3 regions of the Streptococcus anginosus subsp. whileyi MAS624 genome follow, and region 2 is predicted to be linked to each of the others. Evidence: predicted binding sites of a transcription regulator. Region 2 holds the regulator's gene; each other region holds the start of a gene.
What was found. The regulator NrdR, encoded in region 2, represses ribonucleotide reductase genes. The targets are predictions, from matches to a motif close to ACACNATATATNGTGT.

Region 1 (11,081 bases), 110 kb from region 2:
CAGACTCCATGAATTGGATGTTATTCAACACAGCCTCTTCATGAGGTGTACGAATATCCCCTCGGATAGCTTCAACACCTGATTGGGATTGCATCGTATCCAATAATGTTAATCCGCCAAAGACCTTACCAACAAGGTCTTTTTCTTCAGGTGATAATTTTCTCCAGTCATCCAAATCGTTGGAGAGGGGGATTCGTGTATCGAGCCAGAATTGCTCGGTCAGTTTTTCCCAAGTAGATTTATCAATGACATCTTCAATGGCATTCCAATTTATGGCTTTGTAATAGGTTTTCATGTTGATTACTTTCTTTTATTCCAGTTGATTTTTATCGTTTACAGATAGTTTAAAATTGTTCTGAAAGGCTTTTAGAAACTTTATATAGTACAGAAAAATCTCGCTTCATAGCAGTTGTTGTACTAATATAATATTAAATCACGCAGCTCTCACACTGATTCGCTCCAACTTCGCCGCCATCATCTGTAAAGGTGCGGACATAGTAGATTGATTTAATGCCCTTGTTAAAGGCATAGTTGCGCAGGATAGACAGGTCGCGCGTGGTTTGTTTGCTTTCAGTTTTCCATTCGTAGAGTCCCTGTGGAATGTCGCTACGCATAAAGAGGGTCAGAGATAATCCTTGATCCACGTGCTCAGTCGCTGCTGCATAGACATCAATGACCTTGCGCATGTCCATATCATAAGCGCTGGTGTAGTAAGGAATCGTCTCAGTTGATAGACCAGCTGCTGGATAGTAGATTTTTCCAATTTTCTTTTCTTGGCGTTCTTCGATGCGTTGCGTAATAGGGTGGATAGAAGCAGATACATCATTGATATAGCTGATAGAGCCATTCGGTGCAACAGCTAAGCGATTTTGGTGATAAAGACCGTCTGTCATGACTTTTTCGCGTAGCTCAGTCCAATCTTTAGCAGAAGGGATAAAGATATTTTCAAAGAGTTTTTTAACTCGGTCAGATTTCGGTACAAATTCACCAGTCACATATTTGTCGAAGTATAAACCATTTGCATAATCAGACTTTTCAAAGTTGTGGAAGGTCATACCACGCTCGCGGGCAATATTATTGGATTCAACAAGGGTCCAATAATTCATGAGCATAAAGTAAATACTAGTAAACTCAACAGATTCAGCTGAACCATATTCAATCAACTGTTGAGCCAGATAACTGTGTAAGCCCATGGCTCCTAGCCCAAAAGTATGAGCTAAGCTATTGCCATGATCAATAGTCGGAACGGCTTTGATGTGAGAGCTATCTGTAACAAACGTTAGCGCCCGCGTCATGGTACGGATAGACTTACCGAAATCTGGTGAAGTCATCATATTGACTACATTGGTCGACCCAAGATTGCAAGAAACATCCGTTCCTAAACGAACGAATTCTTGAGCGTCATTCAAGAGACTTGGTTCTTGGACTTGCAGGATTTCGGAGCAGAGATTGCTCATGATAATCTTGCCGTCTACTGGATTAGCACGATTAGCAGTATCGATATTAACTACATAAGGATAGCCAGATTCCTGCTGCAACTTGGAAATCTCAGTTTCTAAATCACGAGCTTTAATCTTTGTTTTGTTAATCTTAGGATTGGCAACCAATTCGTCGTATTTTTCAGTAATATCAATATAGGCAAATGGAACGCCATATTCCCGTTCGATAGAGTAAGGGCTAAAGAGATACATATCTTCGTTCTTTCGAGCCAATTCATAAAATTTATCTGGAATGACAACGCCCAAAGAAAGGGTTTTTACCCGTACTTTTTCATCAGCATTCTCTTTCTTAGTTGAAAGAAAAGCGATAATATCTGGGTGAAAGACATTAAGATAAACAACACCAGCTCCCTGACGTTGGCCTAATTGATTAGAGTACGAAAAACTGTCTTCAAAGAGCTTCATAACTGGTACCACACCAGAAGCAGCTCCTTCATAACCTTTGATAGGGGCACCCGCTTCCCGCAGGTTACTGAGGGAAATTCCAACGCCACCGCCAATCCGAGATAGCTGCAGAGCAGAGTTAATGGAGCGGCCGATAGAGTTCATATCATCTGTTACTTGGATGAGGAAGCAAGAAACTAGTTCACCGCGACGGGCACGTCCTGCATTGAGGAAGCTTGGTGTAGCCGGTTGATAGCGCTGGTGAATAATTTCATTGGCAATATCCTTGGCGATTGCTTCATTACCGTTGGCAAAATAGAGCGCGTTAAATAGAACACGATCTTCCATGCTTTCAAGGTAATACTCGCCGTCATTTGTTTTGAGAGCGTATTGATTGTAGAATTTATAAGCTGCCATGAAAGATTTAAAGTGGAAATCTTGCTCATGAATGAAGGAAGCTAGCTCTTCGATGTATTCAGGTGAATAAAGCTGGATGAATTCTTTTTCTAAATAGTTTTCTTGAATTAAATAGTGAATTTTTTCTGTGATAGAAGAGAATTTTTTCGTATTTGGTTCAACATTTTCTTTAAAGAATGCTTCCAAGGCTTCCTTATCTTTGTGAAGCATAATCTGTCCGTTGATTGGACGGTTGATTTCGTTATTCAGACGGAAATACGTCACGTCTTCGAGTTGTTTAAGTCCCATATTGTTCCTTTTCTAAATGTTAGGCTTGATATTTGGCAAAAGAAAGAGGGGTGGGCAAGAACTAAAAATTGAAAATTTTAGTTCGTAGTCTCACCCCACAAAATTACTCAACAGTTTTGAAAGTTGTTGAGGTGGTGAACGAAGAAAATAAAGTTTTCATCAAAGGTACTCTTCCGAGTATAAAAAGTGAACGGAGAAGGTCTTGTCTAGTTATCGCAGTTTTAACCATTTCTCCCATTAGGTACATGTCATAAATTATGATAATTTTTTCAATTTACCTGGTTGAAAACCGGAAAATGCTTCCGTTGGAGTTTGAACGACTGGAGCAGCATTAAAGCCTAAGCTTTTCACATGATCGATGTATTCAGGCTGTTCGTCCAAATTGATTTCACGATATTCTACATGGTTAGTGTCTAAGAAGCGTTTTGTCATTTTACATTGAACACAATTATTTTTTGAGTAAATAGTTACCATAATGAACTCCTAATTTCTTTAAATTCAGTATGGAATTAGTATATCCAAAGCAGGGAATTTTGTCAACTATTATGTTCTAAATATTGTGTTTTGTTTTGGGGTTTTAAATACCATGATACTAGATATAGTGTTTTCTTGGAAAAAGAAAAAGATAGAATGAACTCCTGTTTTGGGCTTCGTTAGACTAAGCTTTCCTTAGGGAACAATGGATTAAAAATGTGTCAATCAATTGGACAGTGAAAATCTCGTTTTAATGAAATTTCAGTAATTCTCATAAAAAAGACTTGCTGAATACACATAAAATTCTTGAAAAAATTTTACAAAGATGTTATAATCTAGAATTGTAAGGGTTATCACATGAGACCCCAAAAAGATTACATTAAAGGAGAGTCAAACTATGGCTTCTAAAGATTTCCACATTGTGGCAGAAACAGGTATTCACGCACGTCCAGCAACTTTGTTAGTTCAAACTGCTAGCAAATTTGCTTCAGATATTACTCTTGAATACAAAGGTAAATCAGTAAACCTCAAATCAATCATGGGTGTTATGAGCCTTGGTGTTGGTCAAGGGGCTGATGTAACAATTACTGCAGAAGGTGCAGACGCTGATGATGCAATTGTAGCAATCGCAGAAACAATGACAAAAGAAGGATTGGCTTAACATGACAGAAATGCTAAAAGGAATTGCAGCATCTGATGGTGTTGCTGTTGCTAAGGCATATCTACTTGTTCAACCGGATTTATCATTTGAGACTGCTTCAGTCGAAGATACAAATGCAGAAGAGGCTCGTTTGGATGTAGCTCTTGAAGCTTCACAGAACGAGCTTTCTGTTATCCGTGAGAAAGCAGTAGAAAGCCTTGGAGAAGAAGCAGCTCAAGTATTTGATGCTCACTTAATGGTACTTTCTGACCCAGAAATGATTGGTCAGATTAAAGAAACAATTCGTGCAAAAAAAGTGAATGCTGAAGCAGGTCTGAAAGAAGTAACAGACATGTTCATCACTCTCTTTGAAAATATGGAAGATAATCCATACATGCAAGAACGTGCGGCAGATATTCGCGACGTGACCAAACGTGTGTTGGCTCACTTGCTTGGTGTACGCTTGCCAAACCCTGCTATGATCAATGAAGAAGTGGTTGTGATTGCCCATGACTTGACTCCTTCTGATACCGCTCAATTAGATAAAAACTTTGTTAAAGCTTTTGTAACCAATATTGGTGGACGTACAAGTCACTCAGCTATTATGGCTCGTACTCTTGAAATTGCTGCGGTTCTTGGAACAAATAACATTACCGAATTAGTAAAAGACGGTGATACAGTTGCTGTGAATGGAATTACTGGTGAGGTTATTATCAATCCAACAGAAGAACAAGTTGCAACCTTTAAAGCAGCGGGTGAAGCCTATGCAAAACAAAAAGCTGAATGGGATTTGCTGAAAGATGCTGAAACAGTAACAGCTGACGGAAAACATTTTGAACTGGCTGCAAACATCGGTACACCAAAAGATGTTGAAGGTGTCAACGCTAATGGCGCTGAAGCTGTCGGACTTTACCGTACTGAGTTTCTTTATATGGATTCGCAAGATTTCCCAACAGAAGATGAGCAATATGAAGCTTACAAAGCTGTCTTGGAAGGAATGAATGGCAAACCAGTTGTTGTCCGTACAATGGACATCGGTGGCGACAAAGAACTTCCTTACTTTGATTTACCAAAAGAAATGAATCCATTCCTTGGATTCCGTGCTCTTCGTATTTCTATTTCTGAAACAGGCAATGCAATGTTCCGCACACAATTACGTGCACTGTTGCGTGCATCTGTGCATGGACAATTGCGTATCATGTTCCCAATGGTTGCTTTGTTGACTGAATTCCGTGCAGCAAAGGGCATTTTAGAAGAAGAAAAAGCTAAATTGCTTGCAGAAGGTGTGGCAGTTGCGGACAATATTCAAGTTGGTATCATGATTGAAATTCCAGCGGCAGCAATGCTCGCTGACCAATTTGCAAAAGAAGTTGACTTCTTCTCAATTGGTACCAATGACTTGATTCAATACACAATGGCTGCTGACCGTATGAATGAACAAGTATCCTATCTTTACCAACCATACAATCCTTCTATCCTTCGCTTAGTGGATCGAGTGGTCAAAGCTGCTCACGCTGAAGGTAAGTGGGCTGGTATGTGTGGTGAAATGGCAGGCGATCAAACTGCTGTTCCACTTCTAGTTGGTATCGGTTTGGATGAGTTCTCAATGAGTGCAACATCTGTTCTTCGTACACGTAGCTTGATGAAGAAATTGGATACGAAGAAGATGCAAGAACTCGCTCAACGTGCTCTTACAGAATGTGCAACGATGGAAGAAGTTCTTGAACTTGAAAAAGAATATCTTGATTTTGAATAATATCGAAACGGAAACCATTGTCAATTAAGACAATTGGAATTTCAGTTATTGAAAGAGGGCGTTGTTGTCCTCTTTTTTACATTGCAGATAATTTAGGTTTTCCATGCTCCTTTTTACTTCCTTTTAGCTAATTTTGCTATAATAATAATTATGAATAACTTGATTCAATCAAAATTAGAATTGCTGCCGACTAGTCCCGGTTGCTATATTCATAAAGATAAAAATGGTACCATTATTTACGTAGGTAAGGCTAAGAATTTGCGCAATCGGGTGCGCTCTTATTTTCGTGGGAGTCATGATACTAAGACTGAAGCGCTGGTGTCTGAGATTGAGGATTTTGAGTTTATTGTCACGGAGTCTAATATTGAAGCCCTGTTGCTTGAAATCAATCTGATTAAGGAAAATCAGCCTAAGTACAACATCATGCTCAAGGATGATAAGTCCTACCCTTTTATCAAAATTACCAATGAGAAATATCCACGTCTAATTATTACGCGTCAGGTCAAGAAAGACGGTGGCTTGTATTTTGGTCCTTATCCTGATGTAGGTGCTGCCAATGAAATTAAGCGTCTGCTGGATCGAATTTTCCCTTTTCGCAAGTGTACCAATCCGCCTGAGAAGGTTTGTTTCTACTACCACATCGGACAGTGCCGAGCTCACACTATTTGCCATAATGAGCAGCATTTTTTTCAAAATATGGCTCAGGAAGTAGCAGATTTCCTCAAAGGTCATGATAATAAGATTATTGATGAATTGAAAGGAAAAATGACTAGTGCTGCTGAAAAGATGGAATTTGAAAAAGCGGCTGAATACCGAGATTTGCTTCAAAGTATTGCGACACTTCGCACCAAGCAACGAGTGATGGCGAAGGATTTGCAGAATCGGGATGTCTTTGGCTATTATGTGGACAAAGGATGGATGTGCGTACAGGTTTTCTTTGTCCGTCAAGGAAAACTCATTGAGCGAGACGTGAATATGTTTCCTTATTACAATGATCCCGATGAGGATTTTCTGACCTATATTGGTCAATTTTATCAGAATAAATCTCATCTGGTGCCCAATGAAATTTTGATTCCGTCTGATATTGATGAGGAATCAGTACGGGCTGTGGTGGATACAAAAATTCTTAAGCCTCAACGAGGAGAAAAGAAACAGCTGGTCAATCTAGCAATTAAGAATGCTCAAGTTAGTTTACAGCAGAAGTTTGACTTATTAGAGAAATCTGTTGAAAAAACGCAAGGAGCAATTGAAAATCTAGGCCGGCTCCTCAATATTCCCACTCCAGTTCGGATTGAGTCGTTTGATAATTCCAATATTATGGGAACTAGTCCTGTTTCAGCTATGGTGGTTTTTATCAATGGCAAACCCAGCAAAAAAGATTATCGCAAGTATAAGATTAAGACAGTTGTCGGTCCTGATGACTATGCTAGTATGCGAGAAGTGATTAAGCGCCGTTACAGTCGGGTTATGCGAGATGGTTTAATACCGCCTGATCTTATTGTCATTGATGGTGGTCAGGGGCAAGTCAATATTGCTAAAGACGTTATTCAAAATCAATTAGGGTTAGATATTCCTATCGCTGGTTTGCAAAAGAACGACAAGCACCAGACGCATGAATTACTCTTTGGCGATCCTTTGAAAGTAGTTGAGTTATCTCGCAATTCGCAGGAATTTTTCCTCCTCCAACGTATTCAGGATGAAGTTCACCGCTTTGCCATTACCTTCCATCGCCAGCTTCGCTCAAAAAACTCCTTTTCATCGCAATTGGATGGTATTGAGGGGCTAGGACTCAAGCGCAAGCAAAATCTGATGCGACACTTTAAATCATTGACCAACATCAAAAAAGCCAGCGTGGATGAAATTGTCGAAGTGGGTGTCCCGAGAAAAGTAGCGGAGGCTGTGCAGAGAAAACTCAATCCTGCAGAATCTCAGGCAGAGTTAAAAGACTGAGGGTGAATTCACTACCAATGCAAGGTCGCGTTAGCGACCTTTTGTGGTATAATTGGGAGACTAGTGGAAAATAATGAGGTGCTTGTTGTGATACCAATAGAAAAATCGAATCCAGTTGCTGTTGAAAAGATTTGCTTGGAATTATATAAGAAAATGAATTTTTCTAAGTACAAAGATTTTAAGAGGGATTTGAAAGAATGGGTACAGAAAAATATTCCCGAACTTGGAAGTGAAGATGATGTATTTATAAAGATTATGACTGCAGATTATCACCTTTTACAAAAGTATAAAGATATTGGTAAGTCAGAAAATTTCTCAAAAAAAGAAGAAAAAATATCAAAGTATTTGATACAATCGTACGGTAAAATTGATTCTGAGTTCCGTAAAAAAATCATTGATTTAAAGAATATTACGGTATGTCCATATTGTAACCGTAATTATATAAATTCGATTTATAAAAGTATTCATTGTAGCCAATGTAATCAAAATTTCTTTATCCTTGATGAAGCTGATAAAAAATGTCCTACATGTAAACGGAAGAGTAGGAAAAAAGGAAAACCGATTAATACAGCACAATTGGATCATTTTTTTCCTAAAAATAAGTACCCACTTTTTGCAGTGTCCTTTTATAACCTGATACCTAGTTGTTATAGCTGTAATCATGTTAAGTTGGAAAAAGAATTAAAATATAGTCCGTATAATACGAATTTTCGATTTGATGATGTAAAATTTACCTACATACCTAAAGCTATTGATGACCTTGAAATTAAAATTTCTTCTCAATATTCAGGATTTAATCAATCTATAAAAGATTTAGGGATTGAAGAGTTGTACCAAAGTCACATTGATGTAATCGATGAATTATTGTGGAAGAAAGAAGTATATACAAATGAGTATAAGCAAGGCTTATCAGCTATTTTGGATAATACTGATTTGAAATTAACAAATCATGAAATCGATAGATTTATAACTGGATTCTATATCAATAAAGAAGACTATGGGAAGCGTCCACTCTCAAAAATGGTTGCAGATATTAGTAGAGAAATTGGACTGATAGGAGGAGAGCAATGAAATTAATTGCTTTGGTTATTAAGCAGTATGATAAACTTTTTAAAGAACAAATTTTTAATTTTTCAGACGAATATAAAGTTAATTTTGATTTTGAAACGAATGAATTAAAAATTGACGAAAATCCAGATTATATTGAAAATTTTTATGGAGAGTCTATTTATAATATAACTCCAATAGTTGGTATAAATGGCAGTGGAAAATCAACTTTATTGGAATTAATAAGGGATTTAGGAAAAAACTCAGCTTCTCATTTAGAAAATAATAATTCCTGTTTTAAAGTATTTAAAAAAGATAATGAAAAATTCAAAGTCAAACAATATAATATGACTGTACGAGAGAATGAGAACTTTGAAATTAATGGCGATGATGGATTACCTCAAGAAATAAATGTGAACACTGTAATAAGTTTCTTTAATTTGCACAAGCAATCTTTTGGAGGTGGATCTGGGTTGGTAGATAATAATACCGTAGGAATGGAAGCTAATTGGTCTCCGTTAGAAAATTATTATAGAGTCTATTCTGAGTTTTATAGTAAAGAAATTTTTTCTGATTTTAAATTTAAAATTTCATTAACTAGATCCTATTTTTCTCCTGATTCATTAACTCAAGCTCTCGATAATAAGAAAGAACTTATTAAAGAAGTTTGTTTAACCTTAATTACAAATATTAGAGATAAAATATTTGGCACACTAGGGGAGACTAATAAAGAAAAAGGTGAAAGTCTTGCTGGATTAGATTCAATATTGGCACAAATTGCTGATTATAAATCTGAAGATAAAGATGATTGGGAATCAGATATTAAATTTTATGAAAATAAAATGAAGGACTTAGATGATGCATTTTATTTATTGAAAGAAGGGTAGTATGATGTAAGTTTTTTTGAAGTTTTTCAGAGGATTTCTAGCGTTTTATTCCTTTTTAAGAACTATATTATAGGCATAGAAAACGAAAAAATAATAGTAGAGTTTCCACGAAGTTTATCACAAAATCAAAATTTTTTAAAAATTTGTAAAAAATTTGATTCACTTTGTGAATTTTTAAATAGGTACTCATATCTGGGATTAAGTATTTTAAATTTTGATTCTTTCTGTATGTCAGCAGGTGAAATAAATTTCATCAGATTGTTTTCAAATACCCTGTTTTCTCAACAACAGTTTAATGATATCAAAGACTATATTTTTTTAATTGATGAAATAGAAATGGGAATGCATTTAGAATGGTCTCGAAAATTAATTGATAACTTTATTGAGTTCTTGAAAAGAAAAAGACAGCGAGAAGATGTAAGTTTACAGCTTGTCTTCACAACTCACTCTCCCTACATGCTTTCGGATATTAAACCAGGCAATGTAATTATGCTTGAAAAGAATCAAAAAACTGGCTATTCAGAAGTTGAGATTTTAGAAAATACTTTTGCTAAGAACATTCAAGAAATCATGAAGGAAAATTTGATTGATAACATTTATGGTGATTTTGCCTTAGCAAAGATTAATTCTATGATTGATAGACTAAACGGAGAAGAGAAACAGGAAGGAAACGAAGACGAGAAACTCTTAAAAGAAATTTATTTGATCAGCGAGCCTATTCTTCGTAATAAATTATTAGAGATGTATGATAAAAAGTATAAGACAGTGGAGTCCAGCATTGATAAGCAATTGAATCAACTTAATCTTGATGCTAAACAACGTACGGAGGTTAGAAAAATGATTGAAGAGAATAATAAAAAATAGAGTTAGAGCAGTAGGATTTTGTTGGAGTATTTTACTCAAACCTCTGCAAGCTCTTTCAATTTATGGTAAAATGAAATTAGTATAATAAGAAAAGGAAAGTCCTTATGAAATTTCTTGAATTAAATAAAAAGCGTCATGCAACGAAGCATTTCAGTGATAAAGCAGTTGATCCGAAAGATGTGCGGACGGCGATTGAAATTGCAACTTTAGCGCCAAGTGCTCACAATAGCCAGCCTTGGAAATTTGTAGTTGTGCGTGAGAAAAATGCAGAGTTGGCTGAGATTGCTTTCGGTGCAAACAAAGACCAAATCACAGAAGCACCTGTGACGATTGCTCTCTTTACAGATACAGACTTGGTGCAGCGCGCTCGTAAGATTGCTCGTACTGCTGGTATAAAAAATATGTCTGAAGAAAAATTGCAATATTACATGCAAAATCTTCCGACTCAGTACAGTCATTACACCGAACAGCAAAAGAGTGATTATTTAGCTCTCAATGCTGGATTGGTAGCTATGAATTTAGTGTTGGCTTTGACTGACCAAGGAATTGGTTCCAACGTTATCCTTGGATTTGATAAGTCGAAAGTCAATCAAGTGCTAGATATTGATGAACGCTTCCGTCCAGAACTTTTAATTACTGTTGGTTACACAGACGACAAACTGGAGCCAAGTTATCGTTTGCCAGTGGATGAGATTATTGAAAAACGTTGATAGAAAGGAATCTGATTTTATGATGATTGATTTTAAAGCAGAAGTTGAAAAACGTCGCGATGCTCTGTTGAATGACTTGTTTAGCCTTTTGGAAATTAACTCTGAGCGAGATGACACGAAAGCAGATAAAGAACATCCTTTTGGGCCTGGACCTGTTAAGGCTTT
Region 2 (11,081 bases):
ATTGCGATTCATAAGGACCATTTTGCGTGTTGTTTAGTTGAAAAATTAGCTAAGAGAGGTCTCATTTATCATTGGTCCTGGGCTTATAATCATATTGGTTTTGATCGGTTTCATGAGGGAGTCGCTATTTTATCCTTAAAGCCGTTGAAACCAAGTGAGTTATTGGTTTCAGATGCCAACGATCCAACGGATTATCACACTAGAAAAGTACTTTTGGTGGAAACAGAAGTAGATGGACGGCTTGTAACGGTGGCTTCCTGTCATTTTTCTTGGTGGGACAAAGGCTTCCAAGAAGAATGGGTACAAGTAGAAAAAGAATTGTTGCAGCGCGATATGCCTCTAGTATTGATGGGAGATTTTAACAATCCCGTCGGTTATGAGGGTTATCGGCACATTCTAAAAAGTCCGCTTGCTCTGCAAGACAGTCATGTTGTTGCGGCTACAGTCATTGGTACAGCAACAGTTGAAGGCGATATTGCCGGCTGGGCTGAAAACAAGGATGCTCTAAAAATTGATTATATCTTTACGAGTAAAGATTTTAACGTTAAAAAATCTGCTGTTGTTTTTGACGGCAAAGCAACACCTGTCGTTAGTGACCATTTTGGGTTAGAAGCAGAAGTTGCATTTTAACAATCAAAAACGGGAAGTTCAAGATAAAACTTCCCGTTTTTGATTGTCATTCTTTAGAGGTGTGGCGTTTTCCAGCATTGATAGCATCGGCTTCAGTCATGGTGACTACTCTGTCAAACCGTGTATTGCGTGGCATATTATCTATACTGTACCAATAAACCTCAGCAGTTCCGTTACGAGCTACATAAACGGTTCGTTCCTGCTGTTGAGCTTCTTGTACTGCAGCGGCCTCTTGTTGTCGCTGCGCTTGAGCAGCCGCAGCTTCTTCTTGTTTTCGTTTTTCTTCCGCTTGTTTAGCTATTTCTTGTTCTTTTGCTGCTTTTTCCGCTTCCTTTTTCTTCTCTTCCTCAGAGGCTTTCTCCTTCTTTGCCTGTTTCTCTTTTTTACCTAGAGCAATATATTGCTCGTTTTCTTTTTTGTAGGAGTCAAACTCATTTTTTAATGCTTTGTAATCTTTAGCGGCTTTTTCATTGCTTTTTGTTAATTTTTGAATCTGTACTTTATATTCTTCTCTATTTTCGCGCTGGTTTCCTTTGGTAGAAAAGGAAACCAACAAAAGAACAATTAAAGCTAGAATAGCAATATTCTTTTTGTCTTTAAAAAAGGCAACAGAAAAAAATCTTTTCATCATAATTCTCCTTAAAATGATAACGTTTACAATTTATTATATAAAATTTTTTGAGAGAAGTAAATAGGATAACGGATTATTATATGTTTTCGTGAGGAAGTTCCTATCTTTTGTTATTTCTTAAAACATGGTATAATGAAGTATTAAGAATTCAGGAGGGAAGCAGATGCGTTGTCCTAAGTGTGGTGGTAGTAAATCAAGTGTTATTGACAGTCGACAAGCAGAAGATGGCAACACAATCCGTCGTCGGCGTGAGTGTGATGAATGTCAGTATCGCTTTACGACTTATGAACGTGTAGAAGAACGGACGCTCGTTGTCGTTAAAAAGGATGGCACGCGGGAACAATTTTCAAGAGATAAGATCTTTAATGGAATCATTCGTTCGGCGCAAAAACGTCCTGTTTCTAGTGATGAGATTGAAGCAATTGTTAGCCGAATTGAGCAAAAAGTGCGCAGTAGTAATGAAAATGAGATCGCAAGCGAGTATATCGGTGGTTTGGTTATGGAAGAGTTGGCGGATTTAGATGAAATTACTTATGTTCGTTTTGCTAGTGTTTATCGTAGCTTTAAAGATGTGAGCGAGCTGGAAAGCCTCTTGAAACAGATTACAAAAACAGCGAAAAAGAAAAAGGAACAATAGATGAAACCGAATGATCAATTTTCTTTTGTGAAGAATAATCTGATTAGTCAGGACAGCACCAATTTGATTCGTCTGTATTTGCCAATTTTAGGGTTTCATGCAACCTCTATCTATCAGTATTTTCTTGCTTTTTGGGATAATGGAAAATCATCTTATACTTTTGGGCACATTTTGAATCATCTCAATCTGGGGATGAATGCCTTGCAAAAAAGTTTAGAAATGTTGTCCGCTATGCAGTTAGTAGAGCTTTATCATACGGAGAATCATTTTCAGGTCTATTTGCAGCCCACATTAGCGTCTGGTGAATTTTTAAGCAATCCCGTTTATAGACGCCTGCTAGAAAAGAAGATTGGTGAAGCTGCAGTAGAAGCTTTGTTGCCTAGTCACCCAAGTGGTGAGAAGCAAGATGTGAAGCTGTCAGAGATTTTTCAAGTGGAAGATGCAAAGGTAGAGCCGCAATCAAAACAGAATCATTTTGACTTGGATTACTTTAAACAATTGATGGCGCGAGAAAACTTGCGTTTTGAAAACGAAAAAGAAGATTTGCTGGTACTCTTTGCTATTTCAGAGCAACAAAATTGGACTTGGTATGAGACCTATTTGTTGGCTAAGGAAACGGCTGTCGGTCATGTGATTTCAACCAAGCGAATGAAGCAAAAATTAAATCAAAAGCCTGCTGCAAGTGGATTTTCTAATGCTGAACAAACGATTATTCGAGAGGCTAAGAGTAGGTCAGCCATGCAGTTTTTGGCAGAAATCAAAAAAACAAAGCATGCGACAATCACACGAGGAGAACGTCAGTGTTTGCAAGAATTGGCAAATTTGGGACTGTTAGATGAAGTGATCAATGTGATTTTGCTATTGACTTTTAACAAAGTGGATTCGGCTAATCTCAATGAAAAATACGCTTTGAAAGTAGCAAATGACTTTTCATATCAAGAAGTGTCATCGGCAGAAGAAGCAGTTTTGCGGATTCGTGAACGAAATCAACAACCAAGCAAAAAAGCAAATCAAACGGCTACTTCAAAGAGCAATGTTCCCGACTGGAGCAATCCTGACTATAAGAATGAAACAAGTGCTGAAAAGCAGGCTGAGCTAGAGGAGCAAAAGAGAAAACTTTTAGCGAAATTAGACCAAGGAGGTGACTAGATGGAGAGTGTTGGACAAACGATGGCGCATAGGAAACAAGCTCGTCAATTTGACTATGAAGAGTTGGTGAAACAAATCGTTGCCGATCCAGATGTGGCGGCTTTTATCCAGTCTGAGCGATTGACACCTGCTGAAATCAAACGAAGCATTTCTAAGTTTAATCAGTATATTTCGGAGCGAAACCGTTTCTTGCTAGGTGATAAAGCGTATATTGCCAAAGGCTATAAGCCGATATTGGTGAAGAATGAGGGGTATGCAGACGTTTCTTATGAAGAAACTCCAGAACTAGTCGAAGCGCAGAAACAAGCAACTATCAATGCACGGTTAAATTTAATTAGTCTTCCGGCTAGTCTCAAGGAAGCTAGTTTGGCAAAAGTGGATTTGGACGATGTTGGTCGTTATAAGGCTTTTGAGTTGCTGACGAATTTTGTGGCAGATTATCCAAACTACAAAAAAGCGATTTACCTTTATGGTGATTTTGGTGTGGGAAAAAGTTACATGATGGCAGCCTTAGCACATGATTTGTCGGAAAAACGCAGTGTTTCCACGACCTTGCTTCATTATCCTAGTTTTGTTTTGGATGTAAAGAATGCTATTTCTTCTGGTCTGGTTAAGGAAAAGATTGATGAAGTAAAAGTAGCGCAAGTATTGATTTTGGATGATATCGGTGCGGAGCAATCAAGTCCGTGGATGCGAGATGAGATTTTGCAGGTTATTTTACAGCACCGGATGCAGGAAAATTTGCCAACTTTCTTTACATCGAATTTTAATTTTGTGGATTTGGAACGGCATTTTGCGACATCCAAAAACGGAGATGAAACTTGGCAGGCTCGTCGGGTCATGGAAAGAATAAAATTCTTAGCAGAGGAAGTTCGTCTGGAAGGAGAAAATCGCCGATGAATGAAACGATTGATTTGATGAAAAAGCATACTTCTGTTCGTCGTTTTACAGAGGAGCAAATTTCAGATGAAGATTTGAAAGCGATTATTGACGCTGGTCGAGCAGCCTCCAGCTGGAAGAACTTCCAGTCTTATTCGATTATTGTTGTTCGCAGTCAGAAAAAGAAAGCAGCCTTGTTTGATTTGGTGCCTCAGGATGCTATTCGTCAGTCGTCTGTTTTTCTTCTTTTTATCGGAGACCTCAATCGAGCTGAGAAAGGTGTGCGACTTCACACAGATGCCTTTTACCCACAAGGAGTGGAGAATCTTCTGATTAGTTCTGTTGATGCTAGTCTGGTCGCGCAGAATACTCTTTTGGCGGCTGAAAGCTTGGGATACGGCGGGGTCATTATTGGCTTGATTCGCTATGCTTCTAGGGAAATAGCAGAGCTGTTTAACTTACCAGATTATACGTACCCTATTTTTGGAATGGCTTTGGGAAAGCCGGATCAGCACCATGCTGTTAAACCACGCCTGCCGTATGAAACAGTCGTTTTTGAAGAAAACTATCAAGAACAGGACACGTCTGTTATTCAGGCTTATGATCAGGTTCAGGCAGACTATGCTGGGAAGCGTGCAACAGATACGTGGAGCGAACGGTTGACGAATCAATTTGCTCAAAAGCCCAATCCTGCTAGTCAGAATCTATTACAAGACAAGAAATTATTGTAAAATAAAGGGAGTGAGACAAAAATCGCTCATTTCGAAACAATTCGATTTTGTTGGCTCACCCTGCACAGCTCGAAAGGTTTGGGAAACCTTCCGAGGTTGGAAATAAACTCAAGTAAAGCTTGACATCAAAAGGGTGTAAAAGTTGATTTATCAGCGTATTAGACCCCACTTAGCAGTGTTTTGTTGGCACTAATTGCTTAAAATCAATAGAGTTTCTCCAAACCGCTGCGCCCTGTAATTATAACTACATAAACAAGCGAAGCTGAGCATTTTGTCCCAGCTTCTTGGAACAGAAAGAGGAACACTATGGCTTTACCAACCATTGCCATTGTCGGCCGTCCTAATGTCGGCAAATCAACGCTTTTTAATCGGATTGCCGGGGAGCGGATTTCGATTGTTGAGGATGTTGAAGGAGTAACCAGAGACCGTATTTATGCAACGGCTGAGTGGCTGAATCGCAAGTTTAGCATGATTGATACAGGCGGGATTGATGACGTAGATGCACCTTTTATGGAGCAAATCAAGCACCAAGCAGAGATTGCTATGGAGGAAGCGGATGTCATCGTTTTTGTGGTGTCTGGAAAAGAAGGTATTACAGATGCGGATGAATATGTGGCTCGTATGCTCTACAAGACCCACAAGCCGATTATTCTAGCGGTTAATAAAGTAGATAACCCAGAGATGCGTAGTGAAATTTTTGATTTTTATGCGCTTGGTTTGGGTGACCCTTATCCCGTTTCTTCTGTTCATGGGATTGGCACGGGGGATATCTTAGATGCCATTGTGGAAAATCTCCCCAATGAAGAAGCAGCTGAAAATCCAGACATGATTAAATTCAGCCTCATCGGTCGTCCCAATGTCGGCAAGTCTAGCCTAATCAATGCGATTTTAGGAGAAGACCGTGTGATTGCTAGTCCTGTGGCTGGAACTACTCGTGATGCGATTGATACGGTCTTTACGGACAATGAGGGACAAGAATTTACCATGATTGATACAGCGGGTATGCGTAAGTCAGGTAAGGTCTATGAAAATACAGAGAAGTATTCTGTTATGCGAGCTATGCGAGCCATTGACCGTTCCGATGTTGTGCTCATGGTGCTCAATGCTGAAGAGGGGATTCGCGAGTATGATAAGCGGATTGCTGGTTTTGCTCATGAAGCAGGTAAAGGAATTATTATCGTTGTTAACAAGTGGGATACGCTGGAAAAAGATAACAAGACCATGCAAAATTGGGAAGCCGATATTCGCGACCAATTTCAGTATCTCTCTTATGCACCGATTGTCTTTGTATCAGCTCTGACTAAGCAACGTTTGCATCAATTGCCAGGCATGATTAAGAGAATTAGTCAAAGTCAAAATACTCGCATTCCGTCAGCTGTTCTCAACGACGTCATCATGGATGCCATTGCGATTAATCCGACACCGACCGACAAAGGCAAACGGCTGAAAATCTTCTATGCGACACAAGTTGCGACCAAACCGCCAACCTTTGTTATTTTCGTCAATGAAGAAGAGCTCATGCACTTTTCTTATATGCGCTTCCTAGAAAATCAAATCCGCAAAGCTTTCGTATTTGAAGGGACACCAATTCATCTCATTGCCAGAAAGCGGAAGTAGGGCGGAACTAACTAAACAAGGCTGAACATAAAAATAGTAGAAGTGGTACAGTAGATAACTAGTCTAACGTACTTATGTGAGAAAGAAATATAAATTGGATAAATATTGCTAAAGTGGTGCTCATTGGAATTGCAAGTGCAGCTTATGTGAATATTCATTATGATGATAGAAAGTACAAACCGTTTGGTTTTCGCTATTGGTTATCACTTTTTAGTTTGATAGTTGTAGGAATTGCACATCTTTTCTTGGCTGCTATAACATTGGGCATCATTTGGTTGATGATAACAAAATTCTCTCTACTTTTACTGGGAATTTGGCTCCTTTTAGTATTCTTAGTAATAGGAAATACAATATTGCTAGTCGGTTTTATGAAAGTGTTGATTGCACGCACTAAATGCTATAAAAAGCTCAACGAGGACATTTTCTAAAAGAAAGCGAGGAGAACCTTGCTTTTTTTCTTTATGCTGAAAATATGGTATAATGAATAGATAAAATAAAGGTGGTACTTATGGCAAAATTGATTCCTGGGAAGATTCGGACGGAAGGAATTGCCCTTTACGAAGCAGGGAAAATTGAAATTCTCAAAGTGAAAGATCAGATGATTTACAGCCGAGTGGAAAGTCACAATCTGCGATATAGCTTGGACGACGAAGCCATTTTTTGTGCCTGTGATTTTTTTCAAAAAAAGAAATATTGTGCTCATCTTGCAGGATTAGAATATTTTCTAAAAAATGATCCTGAAGGGAAAGTCGTTTTGGCAAATCTGGAAGAAGAACAGACAACTTCAGAAGAAACTCAAACGAAGGTCTCTTTTGGCAGTCTCTTCTTGGATAAAATCCTCCAGACAGAAGAAGTAGCCGTTCACTATGAACTGTCTGCGGTCGGGCAAGAAGATGATTATACAGGACAATTTTTGTGGACCTTGCGCATCAGTCGTTTACCAGATGAGCGCTCCTATGTTATCCGGGATATTCGTGCTTTTTTAAAGATTGTTGAAAAAGGCGATTATTATCAAATCGGCAAGCACTATTATGAAAAAATGCAATTGGCTGCTTTTGATGAAGCTAGTCAAGAGGTGATCCAGTTTTTACGAGGACTTGTTTCTTATCAGCAAGATCAAGATGCTTCTTTTATCTTTCCAAATGCAGCTAGACATCTTTATTTTCCGTCTAGTCTGTTTGAAGAAGGCGTAAATCGACTCATGAATTTACCACATTTTCGCTTAGAATACAGTCTTTATGACTATGACAAAATCTTTTTCCAAGATTTGCATGCTGAAGTAGGCATCTATGATTTTACAGTAGAGGAAAATTTGGATTATTTTGAACTCACCATTACAGAGCAAAATTATAAAATCTTGTATGGTGGTGACTTTATTTTTTATGGGGATCATTTCTATCAACTGACGGAGCAACAAAAGCGGATGATTCAGGTGATTCGAGAATTGCCTGTGGATACCGATCGCAAAAAACGCCTTCAATTTGATACAAGCGATCAAGCAAAACTAGCTTCAGGACTATTAGAATTTGGCAAAGTCGGCTCTATTCACGCACCGGAAAGTCTGGTGATTCATACGTTCACTCCGCTGTTTGATTTCGAGTTATTGGATACTCAGGAAATTCGTCTCAAAATCCAGTTTGATTATGGAAATCGTGTTGTGGATACTCGTTTTATGTTGGAAGAATTGCCATTTGCCAGCGATTTTCAGTTAGAACAAAGGGTTTTTCAACAAGCTCTATCTGCTGGTTTTGAAGCAGATTTCACAAGCACTCGTCCGCCATTGCAACCACAAGAAATCTACTCCTTTTTCACGGCGACTCTGCCTCATTTTAGGCGCTTGGGAAAGGTATTTGTGGCAGAAAACCTGACAGCCTTGTACCAAGTGGAAAGACCAGCAGTTTCTGTTCAGACAAATGGTGGATTGTTGGATATCGGGTTTGACTTTACAAGTATTGACCAGACAGAAGTAGACGATGCGTTAGAAGCTCTTTTTTCGGCTAATGATTATTTCATTAGTCGCTCTGGCAAGGTGCTCGTTTTTGATGAAGAAACAAAAAGAGTCAGCAAAACCTTACAGGATTTACGAGCTAAAAAAGGAAAAGGGGGTATTTTTCGGACGCAGCGAATTGCTGCTTATCAGCTATCTGAATTGTTTAAAGATCAAGAAAAAGTTAGCTTTTCGGAGGAATTTCGCCATTTAGCCTTTGATTTGACGCATCCAGAGGAATTTGCGCTACCGACGTTAAAAGTGGCAGCAACTTTGCGTGACTACCAAGAGACTGGCGTTAAATGGATGTCTATGCTTTATCGTTACGGATTTGGCGGTATTTTAGCAGATGATATGGGGTTGGGAAAAACCCTTCAAACTATTGCCTTTTTAAGTAGTCAGCTAAAAAAAGAGACCAATGTTTTGATTTTGGCTCCGTCTAGTTTGATTTACAATTGGCTGGATGAGTTTGCGAAATTTGCACCAGAAATGGATGTAGCAGTCATTTATGGATTAAAGCCAGTCAGAGATAACTTGATTGCAGAAGGTCATCAGGTGATGATTACAAGCTATGCTTCTTTCCGTCAAGATGTTGAAGAATATAGTCAATTGAACTTTGATTATCTCTTTTTAGATGAAGCGCAGGTCATGAAAAATGCACAGACCAAGATTGCTCATCATCTACGAAATTTTGAGGTCAAAAATACCTTTGCTCTTTCTGGAACACCGATTGAAAATAACCTCGGCGAATTATGGTCTATTTTTCAAATTGTTTTGCCAGGATTACTACCTAGCAAAAAGAACTTTTTGAAACTGCCTGCAGAAACTGTCGCTCGTTTTATCAAACCATTTGTCATGCGGCGGAAGAAAGAAGATGTCTTGCAAGAATTGCCAGATCTCATCGAAGTGTCTTATCGCAATGAACTGGCAGATAGTCAAAAGGCTATCTACCTAGCGCAGTTAAAACAAATGCAGGAGCGCGTGCTTGCTTCTACAGAGGAAGAACTCAATCGCAGCAAAATGGAAATTTTATCCGGCTTGATGCGTTTGCGCCAAATCTGTGATACCCCAGCGCTCTTTATGGAAGATTATCATGGAGAGAGTGGTAAACTAGAAAGCCTGCTAGAGCTGCTAGAACAGATTCAGACGGGAAACCACCGTGTGCTCATCTTTTCTCAATTCCGAGGCATGCTCGACATTATCGAAAAAGAATTGAAAAAGATGAAAATGGAGATGTTTAAAATTACAGGCTCTACCCCAGCAAAAGATCGCCAAGAGATGACAAATGCTTTCAACAATGGGGAAGGAGACGCTTTTCTAATCTCCCTAAAAGCTGGTGGTGTTGGCTTAAACCTGACAGGTGCAGATACCGTTATTCTAGTTGACCTTTGGTGGAATCCAGCAGTAGAGTCTCAGGCAATTGGTCGAGCTCACCGTATGGGTCAAGAAAGAAATGTAGAAGTCTATCGCCTGATTACGCGAGGTACAATCGAAGAAAAAATTCAAGAGTTGCAGGAAAGCAAGCGCCATCTCGTATCAACTATCCTAGATGGAACAGAATCCCGTAGCAGCCTAACCGTTGCTGAAATACGAGAAATTCTAGGAATTTCTACAGAAACACTTGAAAAATAGCACCAATAGGTTATAATGAGGTGTTGAAAGGAAATGTGCTAATGAAAGAAAAAACTTTTCCATTGATTTCTGATGATGAGATTATGCTATCAGAAATGCCGCGTATGAATCTTTACGATGAAAGCGATCTTATCAGTAATATAAATGGTGACTATGTTGATAAAAATTATTTAGAATGGGAACCAATTGTAAAGAAAATTGCAGACAGTCAAGTAAAAGAAGGAAAAGCTTACCAAGCAACTTCAGCTATTCCGTCTGATGAAGTCGCCAAACCTGCCCCAAAAAGTTATGCAGAATTGGCTAGAGAAGAAGCCAGAGCGGATTTGAAAAAGAAACGTTCAGCAGCTTATTTGACATCGGATTTTACTGCTAAAAAGCGCTCTTATCCTGCTGTTACGAATAGTAACACAGCTATTTCACATCAACCAACAGCATTTTTCCAAAAGGAAAATGGTAGTGAACTGGCAAAATACAGTCGGAATTTGAAACAGGACCAATATATTTTGGCAGATATCAAGACGGTGCCTTCTGTACATCAACCAAATGAATTACCCAAAAAAGCTAAAAATAATTATGACTTTTTAAAAACAAGTCAAATTTACAATAAAAAAGAATTGCAAAGCCAAAGAGAGCGCCGGATAGCGCAAGAGCTAAATTTAACACGGCTGGAAGAAAAATAATCGAACGTTGACAAGAGCAATTATTTTTGTGTGAACTTGGTTTCACTAAATTTAACGCTCTTAGTATTTAAGGAGAAATTATGACAAAAACCTATCATTTTATCGGGATTAAAGGCTCTGGAATGAGTGCCTTAGCATTGATGCTGCATCAAATGGGACATCACGTTCAGGGAAGTGATGTGGAAAAATATTATTTTACACAACGTGGCTTAGAACAAGCAGGGATTAAAATCCTGCCTTTTGACGAAAAAAATCTTCAAGCAGATGTAGAAGTCATTGCAGGAAATGCTTTCCGTCCGAATAATAATATTGAAATTGCCTACGCTGATGCAAATGGAATTTCTTATAAGCGCTACCATGAATTCCTTGGAACCTTCATGCGTGATTTTGTCAGCATGGGAGTGGCAGGTGCACACGGAAAGACATCAACGACGGGTATGTTGGCACACGTTTTGTCAAACATTACGGATACCAGTTATCTGATTGGTGACGGGACGGGGCGCGGCTC
Region 3 (7,891 bases), 880 kb from region 2:
GGACAAACGGAACTGTAACGGATATGCTCTCAAACGAAAATTACACAGGTACTTATGTCTTCAATATGCAAGAAAAATCAGTGTTGACACCCAGAAGCTTCAAATTCCATCCAAAAGAGGAATGGGGCAGGGTGCATAACCATCATGAAGCTATTATCTCTCAGGAAGAATTTGATAAGGTTCAAGCCATAAAAGAAAGCAGACGCTTTATTAAAGGTAAGAATACTGATTATCCTTGGAGACAGCATTCACCACTTCAAGGATTTGCTAAATGCCCTACTTGTAATCATATATTGGGATTTGTTCAGTCGAAAAGACCGAGGCTTGATGGAAGCGTGAGGGTACACAAGTATTTTCATTGTAGAATTTGCAAATGCAACAATGTGGAACATAAGAATTCAAGAGCGGAGAAACTTGAAGAGCAGGTTTTAGCTCTTATTAAAGAAAAATATGGTGAGGTTAAAGCTGAGCAAAAGGATAAGATAAGCGTTAAAGATTTGGAAAAACAAGTCGAAAGACTTGAAGCTAAAAAGACTTCAGACTTTGAAAAATACAAACTCGGCAAGATGACAAAGCTCAAATTCATAGAAAGTAAAAAGAGTATCGACAAAGCACTTGAAAGCCTATCGGAAAGAATAGCGGAACTTTCTAAACAAGATGAGGTAGTTAAGGATAATGAGCTTACAAGGGAGCTAATGGAAAAGTATATTGACTCTGTCCTATGTGAGGGAAGCATTGTTCAGAAAATCATATGGAAATAGACGCAAGAGGGAGTGAGAAATCACTCTCTTTTGTTGTCTAAAAATAGACAATATATTTTGTGTCATTCGCTTGACACGAGAGGGATGTGACGGTTTATTTTGCCAATTCAAATATTCACCCCAAAGCAGAATACCAACGCCGTGCCTATGTTGCCCAAAAATTTGTTCACGATTTCAATGAAAATACTGGTAATCATGTTCAATATTTAGAAGCCCCCTATGAGCCGCAAGAATTTTTCCGAACAGTACACGGTTTGGAAGAAGAGCCGGAGGGTGGCGATCGTTGTAAAGTCTGTTATGATTATCGCTTGGATAAAACGGCACAAGTGGCGGTTGATTTGGGATTTGACTATTTTGGAAGTGCCTTGACAATCAGCCCTCATAAAAATTCGCAGACAATCAATAGCGTTGGAATTGAAGTACAGAAAGTCTATGCAACCCAGTATCTTCCGAGTGATTTTAAGAAAAATCAGGGCTATAAGCGATCGGTCGAAATGTGCGAGGAGTACGACATTTATCGCCAATGCTATTGTGGTTGTGTATTTGCAGCACAGGCGCAAGGAATTGACCTCGTTCAGATTAAAAAAGATGCGACAGCTTTTTTGAAAGGGAAAGATTTAGAAAAAGATTATTCGCATATTAAATTTACTGTCACGAATGGAGAATCCTAAAAATAACGCTTGTATTGAAGCTAATCGTGCTTCTTTGTACAAGGTTATTTTTGTTTATACATTTAGAAGTTTTATATCTTGACGTCATCAATATATTGTGTTATCATCTTCTTTGGCACAATATATGGTGGTTAGGCTGAGGCTGATAACCTGATATTGGATAGATTTGGGAGGTGCAGGAAGATAGTGATTATTTTAGCGGGCATGATTGGGGTAGGTAAGACGACTTACACTTATCGATTAGCCGAGGAATTAGGAACGCAGCCATTTTTTGAACCGGTAGAAGAAAATCCTATTTTGGATAAATATTATGAAGACCCTGATAAATATGGTTTTGCTTTGCAGATTTACTTTCTAAACAAACGCTTTAAAATGATTAAAGCGGCCTATCATGATGACAATAACATTCTAGATCGTTCTATTTATGAAGACGCTTTGTTTACTTATATCAATACACTCAAGGGAAGTATCAGTGAGCAAGAGTATGATATCTACTTGGAACTTTTGGACAATATGATGGAAGAAATCCAAGGTCTGCCTAAGAAAGCGCCAGATTTGTTGATTTATTTAGATGGTAGTTTCGACCATATTATGAACAATATCAAAAAACGCGGTCGCAATTATGAGCAACCAAATGAAGAAAATGGACTAGCTGACTACTACCAACTGCTTTATAAGCATTATCAAAATTGGTATGAGGATTACAACTACAGTCCTAAAATGAGAATTGCAACGGATGATTTAGATATTGCAAATCCAAATGACTGGAATCACGTCTACCAACAAATTCAACAAAAATGAAAACGATTGGGCTTGAAAAATGAGTCTAATCAAGAAAGTTTCGAAATAGCTTCGAGATTTTTGTATACATCAATAAAAAAGAGAGACAGATGATAACTGATCGACAAACGAAAATTCTTCAAGAAGCTAGAGATTTTGCTTATGCTGAACTGAAAGACGAAACAAGCGGACATGATTGGTGGCATATTGTACGTGTCACAAATATTGCTGTAGAAATTGCCAAACAAGAACGAGCAGATGTTTTTATTTGTGAGCTAGCTGCCTTACTACATGATATAGCTGACGGGAAGTTAAATGAGAGTGAAGAAGTGGGCTTGCAAAAGGTTGAGCAATGGCTACAGAATCATCAGGCTTCAGAGGCGGAAATAGCTCATGTGTTAGAGATTGTTTCAACAATGTCATTTAAAGGTGATCATCAACAGAAGAATGTTAGCACTTTGGAGGGGAAAATTGTTCAAGACGCTGACCGTTTGGATGCGATTGGAGCGATTGGAATAGCGCGAGCTATGGCTTATTCTGGATATACGGGCAGACCCATTCATGACCCTGCCTTGCGACCGCGAGAAGATATGACGGTAGAAGAATATCGAAGCAATAAAGGAACAGCAATTCTACATTTTTATGAAAAGTTGTTGAAGTTAAAAGATTTGATGAATACAAATTATGCCAAGCAATTAGCCATGGGCAGGCATCGCTTTTTGGAAGAATACCTAGAGCAATTCTACGCAGAATGGGATGCGAAAAAGTGACAATTAAAGATACGAAAAAGCTGAGAATATGATTTCCCAGCTTTTTTGAATGCGATAGAAATAGCAACTAGATTATTTACGAAAAGCATCAATGATGTAGGTAAAGCCAGCAACTAAAAATGCAAAGGCAACGACATAAACGACAAAGACACTTGTAGCTACTGGATTGAACAGAATCGCTAGACCTAGTAAAAATGCAAGCAACGCTATCCACATGATATGGTTGCCAATAATAGGGAAAATCAATCCCAGACGATTGCCTTTAAAGAAAGCTATAATGGCTTCTACAATTAACCAAATTCCTAAAACAGTTGGAATGACAACCGGCAGGGTCACAAAGCCATAGGCAACGAGGTAAAGAGCTAAGAGAAGATTAACAATCCCTTGGAAAAGATAAACTGGTGAGCGAAGCTCTTTTGGTACAGAGAAATAGCCTAAAATAGCTGCTATAGAAGCAACCAGTAAACCAAATGCAATCCACCAGCTGTAAGCAACAAGATTAGCTGCTGGGTTTGTAAATAGAAAAAGTGCTAAAAGGACAAAAACAACTCCTGCAAGGAATAGCAATAAACGATTAGAAAATTTCATTTCAATACCCCCCTATATAGTATAGTTTGATAATGAAAGTATTTTACATATTTTTATAGGAAATGTCAATAAAATAAATGGACAATTTGGAAGTTTCAGTCTGATTCATGAAAAGAAAATCAGTTTTTATCATTTTGAAAATAAAAAGAGAAGATAAAATTTGTCTTCTCTACATGAAAATATTGTATGGCATCAAAGCAAAAGTAACTGGCTTTACACTATTTGTTAAGATGTAATTTGATTCAAAAAGAAAAGATAGATTTAAAAGTGGGGCAAATGATGGGGCAAAAATAGTTGAGAGTAAGTGAAAAAGCCTATATGATAGGCTTTTGTATGTAAATATTAGATGCCCCCTACAAGTATATTAGAATATATAGCACTCAACGATTATTGATTTTCTGAGCTTTTCATGCTTTATAAGTAGGTATATGAGTTTGGGAACAGTATAATGCACGGCAAATTCACGGCAAAAATTAGATGATGGGATTTAATGTTTTAGGTTGATTTAAAATTTTTTGAATTTTTTGCTTGCGTTTCTGTATTTCATATGATAGAATTAAAGTGTAAGATACGATAGAACAAAGAAAGGAGAGAAAATGAGTCGAGAATATAAAACGGTTCGAGTTGCTCACGAAACTAAATACTGGATAAATGAGCTTATTTTCTTAAAGGAAGAACAGCTGAAAAGTGAAAAGAATTCTTTAATAGATAAGTATGAGTCAATATTGAAAGAATATGAAGATTTTTCTCAGGGATATTCTCCTACTTTATCCATAATGGTCTCAAGTGGAAGTATTTTGGAAGCTGCTTATTATTTTGTAAAAGCGAAAGATGATAGAAAAGAGATTGAGTGGTCTCAAGTCTTTGCAGAAATAGCAAGCCAAAAAGTAGATTATTCGCAAGAAGTTGGGACGATTACCCCAAGATTTTATCTATTTAGCGACGTGTTGCAAGGGTTAGAGGATTATAGATATAAACTAAAACCAGAATCTATGCAAAGAGTAATCAATTTAAACTATGTTATAAAAATATTCATATACCTTTACTATCGTTCACAAATAGAGGAAATTGAATTGTTTAAGGCAAAAAGGAATAACAAATAATAAGGGTGGGTTTCATCTTTATTATTTACTAACAAAGTTTTATAGTGTTATACACTTTATTTTTTGGACAACGAGTTCTATCGAGTGTTACACAGAGAAACAAAAGGAGAGAAAATGAGGGCACGAGCTTCGCCAATACTTATTAAGAATATTGACTTTAGCTGCAACAATAAGATAGAGAAATGGAGAAAACATGAAAACTTTTAAAGAAATTTTTGACAAAGAAAATATGGAAATGCCGAATGAGAATGGAATTAAGCGAGTACAAAGTTTTAATTCAAATGTATCAGTAGACTTTATATTAGATGATGAATCACGAGAGTTCCTCAAGCGAAATTTACCATTTGCTAAAATTAATGAGCCTACTTTGAAAAAGATTGCAGAAAATATTCTTATTCTTAATCGGCAGAAACATCGTGTTTCTGATAAAACTCGACTTTCCTTGATGAATGAACCGGTTTATCAAGGATATAGAAATACTTCTTTTTACAGCTCTGTAAGTGAATCTTAAAACTGTGAGGGAGATTTTTTCTCCCCTACATTCATTATTAAAAAGAAATGGAGAATATAAAAAATGAAAAATTACTTTTGGATAACAACGTCCTTTGTTCTATTAGCGATAATTTCCGTTTTAGCTGGCTTCACAGCAAAAGGCATAGATTTTACAGCCTATACACCATGGCTATCTATTAAATGTGCTCTGTTGCTCTCTGTTGCAGTTCTGTTAATTCAGCTTCCTGCAATTATTGTAATGTTCATTGAAAATATAGGTAAATCAAAATGACTGATAATTTTAAAACATATGTATTCTTTCTAATATTTGTAATATTAGCTAGCATAGGAGTTTTTACGCTCCCTCAAGGGCATTTTCTTTCAAATGTTTCCCTTTTTATTGGGTGTATTTCACTGCTTATTTCTACCTACTATTTCACAAAAATCAAGCTCATAGGAATCTATGATTTGCTAAAAGAGTTTATAGATAAAATAAAGGGCGTTTAAATGTTTAAAATAAGGCAAACAGCAGATCTCACAAAAAGCTCCTTTTTATCGAGTGTAAGATTAAGACGTTTTCATTGGGCATTATTATTCAGCCTTGGTATAGCTTCGATTTTTGTTGTAACAAATACTAGGTTTTCTGATTTGATAAAAACTTTACTTATTGCGCTAATTTTAAATGTAATTTATAAATTCCATTTAAAGTTAAAATCACTAAGATATAATCTTGAAAATTATTTGCTAATTCGCGAGCGATTGTTGTGGGTTTTGTACACCAACCGACTTTATACTGCTGCTAAGAACAGCACGGGTTATGAGAAAATTGTTCGGTCTGCTGTTTTAGAATATGCCCTCAATAAAAAAGAAGGTTATATTTTGGTCAAAGCTCTTATCACAGGGGACGAGTTCTCCAAAAAAGTCCAGTTGCTTGATGACGTAATTGCAGGGGCACTAGAACTAGAGCTGGAAGAAAAAATTATTCGCCCTAGTTTTGTAGAGTACCACTTTTACTACAAAAAACCAGAAAGGCTAATTCTACAATCTCACGATCAAAAGCAAGTAATCAACAATCTTGATATCGACTTAGGGTACGGAATAGTCTATAACCCAGTAAAATGCCCTCATATTTTAGTTTCGGGAGGTACAGGAAGCGGAAAGTCGGTTTTTATATCTTTCCTAATTTTAGAATTTCTCAAACGTCAATCAACTGTCTATATAGCGGATCCTAAAAATTCTGATCTAGGTAGCTTGTCACATTACTTTGGAAAAAAATATGTAGCAACCACTCTTAACAATATCGCTCGTGTTGTACGGTTAGTAGTTGAAGAAATCCGGGAACGATATCAATATATGCGTGATAACTTTCAATACGGCTCAAATTTTACCGACCATGGATTTAAACCAGTGTGGCTCATTTTTGACGAAATGGGAGCATTCCAAGCTTCAGGAACAGATAAAAAATCAAAAGAAGTTATTACTGAAGTCATGGACGGTATCAAGCAAATTATTCTATTGGGTCGGCAAGCTGGAGTATTTATTCTTATCTCTGCTCAGCAAATGCGTTCAGAGACGTTGAATACTGATTTAAGAGATAATCTCGGCTTGAGAATTGCCTTAGGTGCAAATTCAAGCGAAGGCTACCGCATGGTGTTTGGTTCTGCTACTCCTGACAAGTTAAAACCTATTGAAGAAAAAGGAGCAGGCTATCTCTATATGCAAGGTTCAGGTAAGGGAACCGCACAATATTGGGAAAGCCCTTACTTAGATACCAAACAATTTCATTTTATAAGCGAACTACAATTATATTTAGAGGAGGAAACGAATCAAATGTCCTAAAAATTTGATGTAAAAAGATGAGGTCTTTAGGACTAGCGAAATAGGGACGATTGCCAGGGGGCAGAATCGAGCGGAGCGTTCCTCTTTTCGCTAGGGAGAAAGAGCCCACCGACTGCTTTAGCAGGAGGTCAGAGAATCCCCCCAGTACTAATAGGGGGCGATTGACGTTAAAAGCTGTATAACTGTATATTATTTTAAATAAGAAAGGATTTTAACTATGAAAGAAACTGTTGTTGTTCTAGCTATCTCTACTAAGAAAGAGAAAGGCTGGTTGAAAATTGCCACTTTACGTGATTCTTGGGGCGATCTTGGTATGCACTTTGATAAAGGAAGATTTAGTGGTATTTTTGTATCTCCTGGCATTTATGAAGTTGAAGTTGTTAATAATGCTTCATTTGGTCAAAATGCTCAGTATGAAGTGATTCAAGCTAGAAAGATTGGAACTTTTGAAGAATTAATTGAAATGGCGGAATTAAATAATAAATAATTTATATTTTAGGGTAAGACTGGGCCTGCCAGCTTTGCTGGCAAGTAGGGCGTGGTCAGTGGAACGGCAGTCTTACCCTAAAATTTAAGTATTTATAGAATGTTTTAATTTTAGTTTTTTGAAGGAGAAATTTCATGGATAGAGAAGTTTTAAATCGGGCTCCCTCTAATAGCCCGATAAGTATACATCAAATGTCTGATAAGAGTTACTCCAAATTTCAAGAGGAGGTATCTTTGAAGTATGGATTCATTGGTCTGAAATTAGACAAATTGAGTTTAACTGCTGAAGTTAGCGAAGAATTTCATTCTGCGATTCTTAACGGGAGTTTTATCCTATATGATTACTTTGGTGTAGTTGAACCAAATTTAAATAGAAATGGTGAACTATCTAGTTATAAAGG

Region 1: nrdH (glutaredoxin-like protein NrdH) is a predicted target of NrdR. The motif match lies at 3,178-3,193, and genes of this name have one in related genera.
Region 3: ANG_RS09625 (deoxynucleoside kinase) is a predicted target of NrdR. The motif match lies at 1,548-1,563, and genes of this name have one in related genera.

The regions. Positions count from the first base shown of each region.
Region 1 covers NZ_AP013072.1:783,144-794,224, forward strand. The annotation lists gene nrdF (class 1b ribonucleoside-diphosphate reductase subunit beta) at 1-295, opposite strand, end outside; gene nrdE (class 1b ribonucleoside-diphosphate reductase subunit alpha) at 429-2,588, opposite strand; gene nrdH (glutaredoxin-like protein NrdH) at 2,844-3,062, opposite strand; gene ANG_RS04030 (phosphocarrier protein HPr) at 3,460-3,723, shown strand; gene ptsP (phosphoenolpyruvate--protein phosphotransferase) at 3,725-5,458, shown strand; gene uvrC (excinuclease ABC subunit UvrC) at 5,609-7,408, shown strand; gene ANG_RS04045 (hypothetical protein) at 7,472-8,479, shown strand; gene ANG_RS04050 (P-loop NTPase family protein) at 8,476-9,342, shown strand; gene ANG_RS04055 (AAA family ATPase) at 9,571-10,206, shown strand; gene ANG_RS04060 (nitroreductase family protein) at 10,311-10,916, shown strand; gene pepV (dipeptidase PepV) at 10,936-11,081, shown strand, end outside.
Region 2 covers NZ_AP013072.1:669,256-680,336, forward strand. The annotation lists gene ANG_RS03425 (endonuclease/exonuclease/phosphatase family protein) at 1-630, shown strand, start outside; gene ANG_RS03430 (hypothetical protein) at 677-1,258, opposite strand; gene nrdR (transcriptional regulator NrdR) at 1,425-1,898, shown strand; gene ANG_RS03440 (DNA helicase) at 1,899-3,047, shown strand; gene dnaI (primosomal protein DnaI) at 3,048-3,947, shown strand; gene ANG_RS03450 (NADPH-dependent oxidoreductase) at 3,944-4,657, shown strand; gene der (ribosome biogenesis GTPase Der) at 4,964-6,274, shown strand; gene ANG_RS03460 (hypothetical protein) at 6,388-6,702, shown strand; gene ANG_RS03465 (DEAD/DEAH box helicase) at 6,783-9,893, shown strand; gene ANG_RS03470 (hypothetical protein) at 9,935-10,573, shown strand; gene murC (UDP-N-acetylmuramate--L-alanine ligase) at 10,654-11,081, shown strand, end outside.
Region 3 covers NZ_AP013072.1:1,917,525-1,925,415, reverse strand. The annotation lists gene ANG_RS09635 (recombinase family protein) at 1-761, shown strand, start outside; partial or broken gene ANG_RS09630 (epoxyqueuosine reductase QueH) at 845-1,432, shown strand; gene ANG_RS09625 (deoxynucleoside kinase) at 1,619-2,233, shown strand; gene ANG_RS09620 (HD domain-containing protein) at 2,323-2,982, shown strand; gene ANG_RS09615 (DUF308 domain-containing protein) at 3,055-3,570, opposite strand; gene ANG_RS09610 (hypothetical protein) at 4,167-4,673, shown strand; gene ANG_RS09605 (hypothetical protein) at 4,867-5,184, shown strand; gene ANG_RS09600 (hypothetical protein) at 5,248-5,457, shown strand; gene ANG_RS09590 (FtsK/SpoIIIE domain-containing protein) at 5,673-7,004, shown strand; gene ANG_RS09585 (hypothetical protein) at 7,222-7,491, shown strand; gene ANG_RS09580 (replication initiation protein) at 7,626-7,891, shown strand, end outside.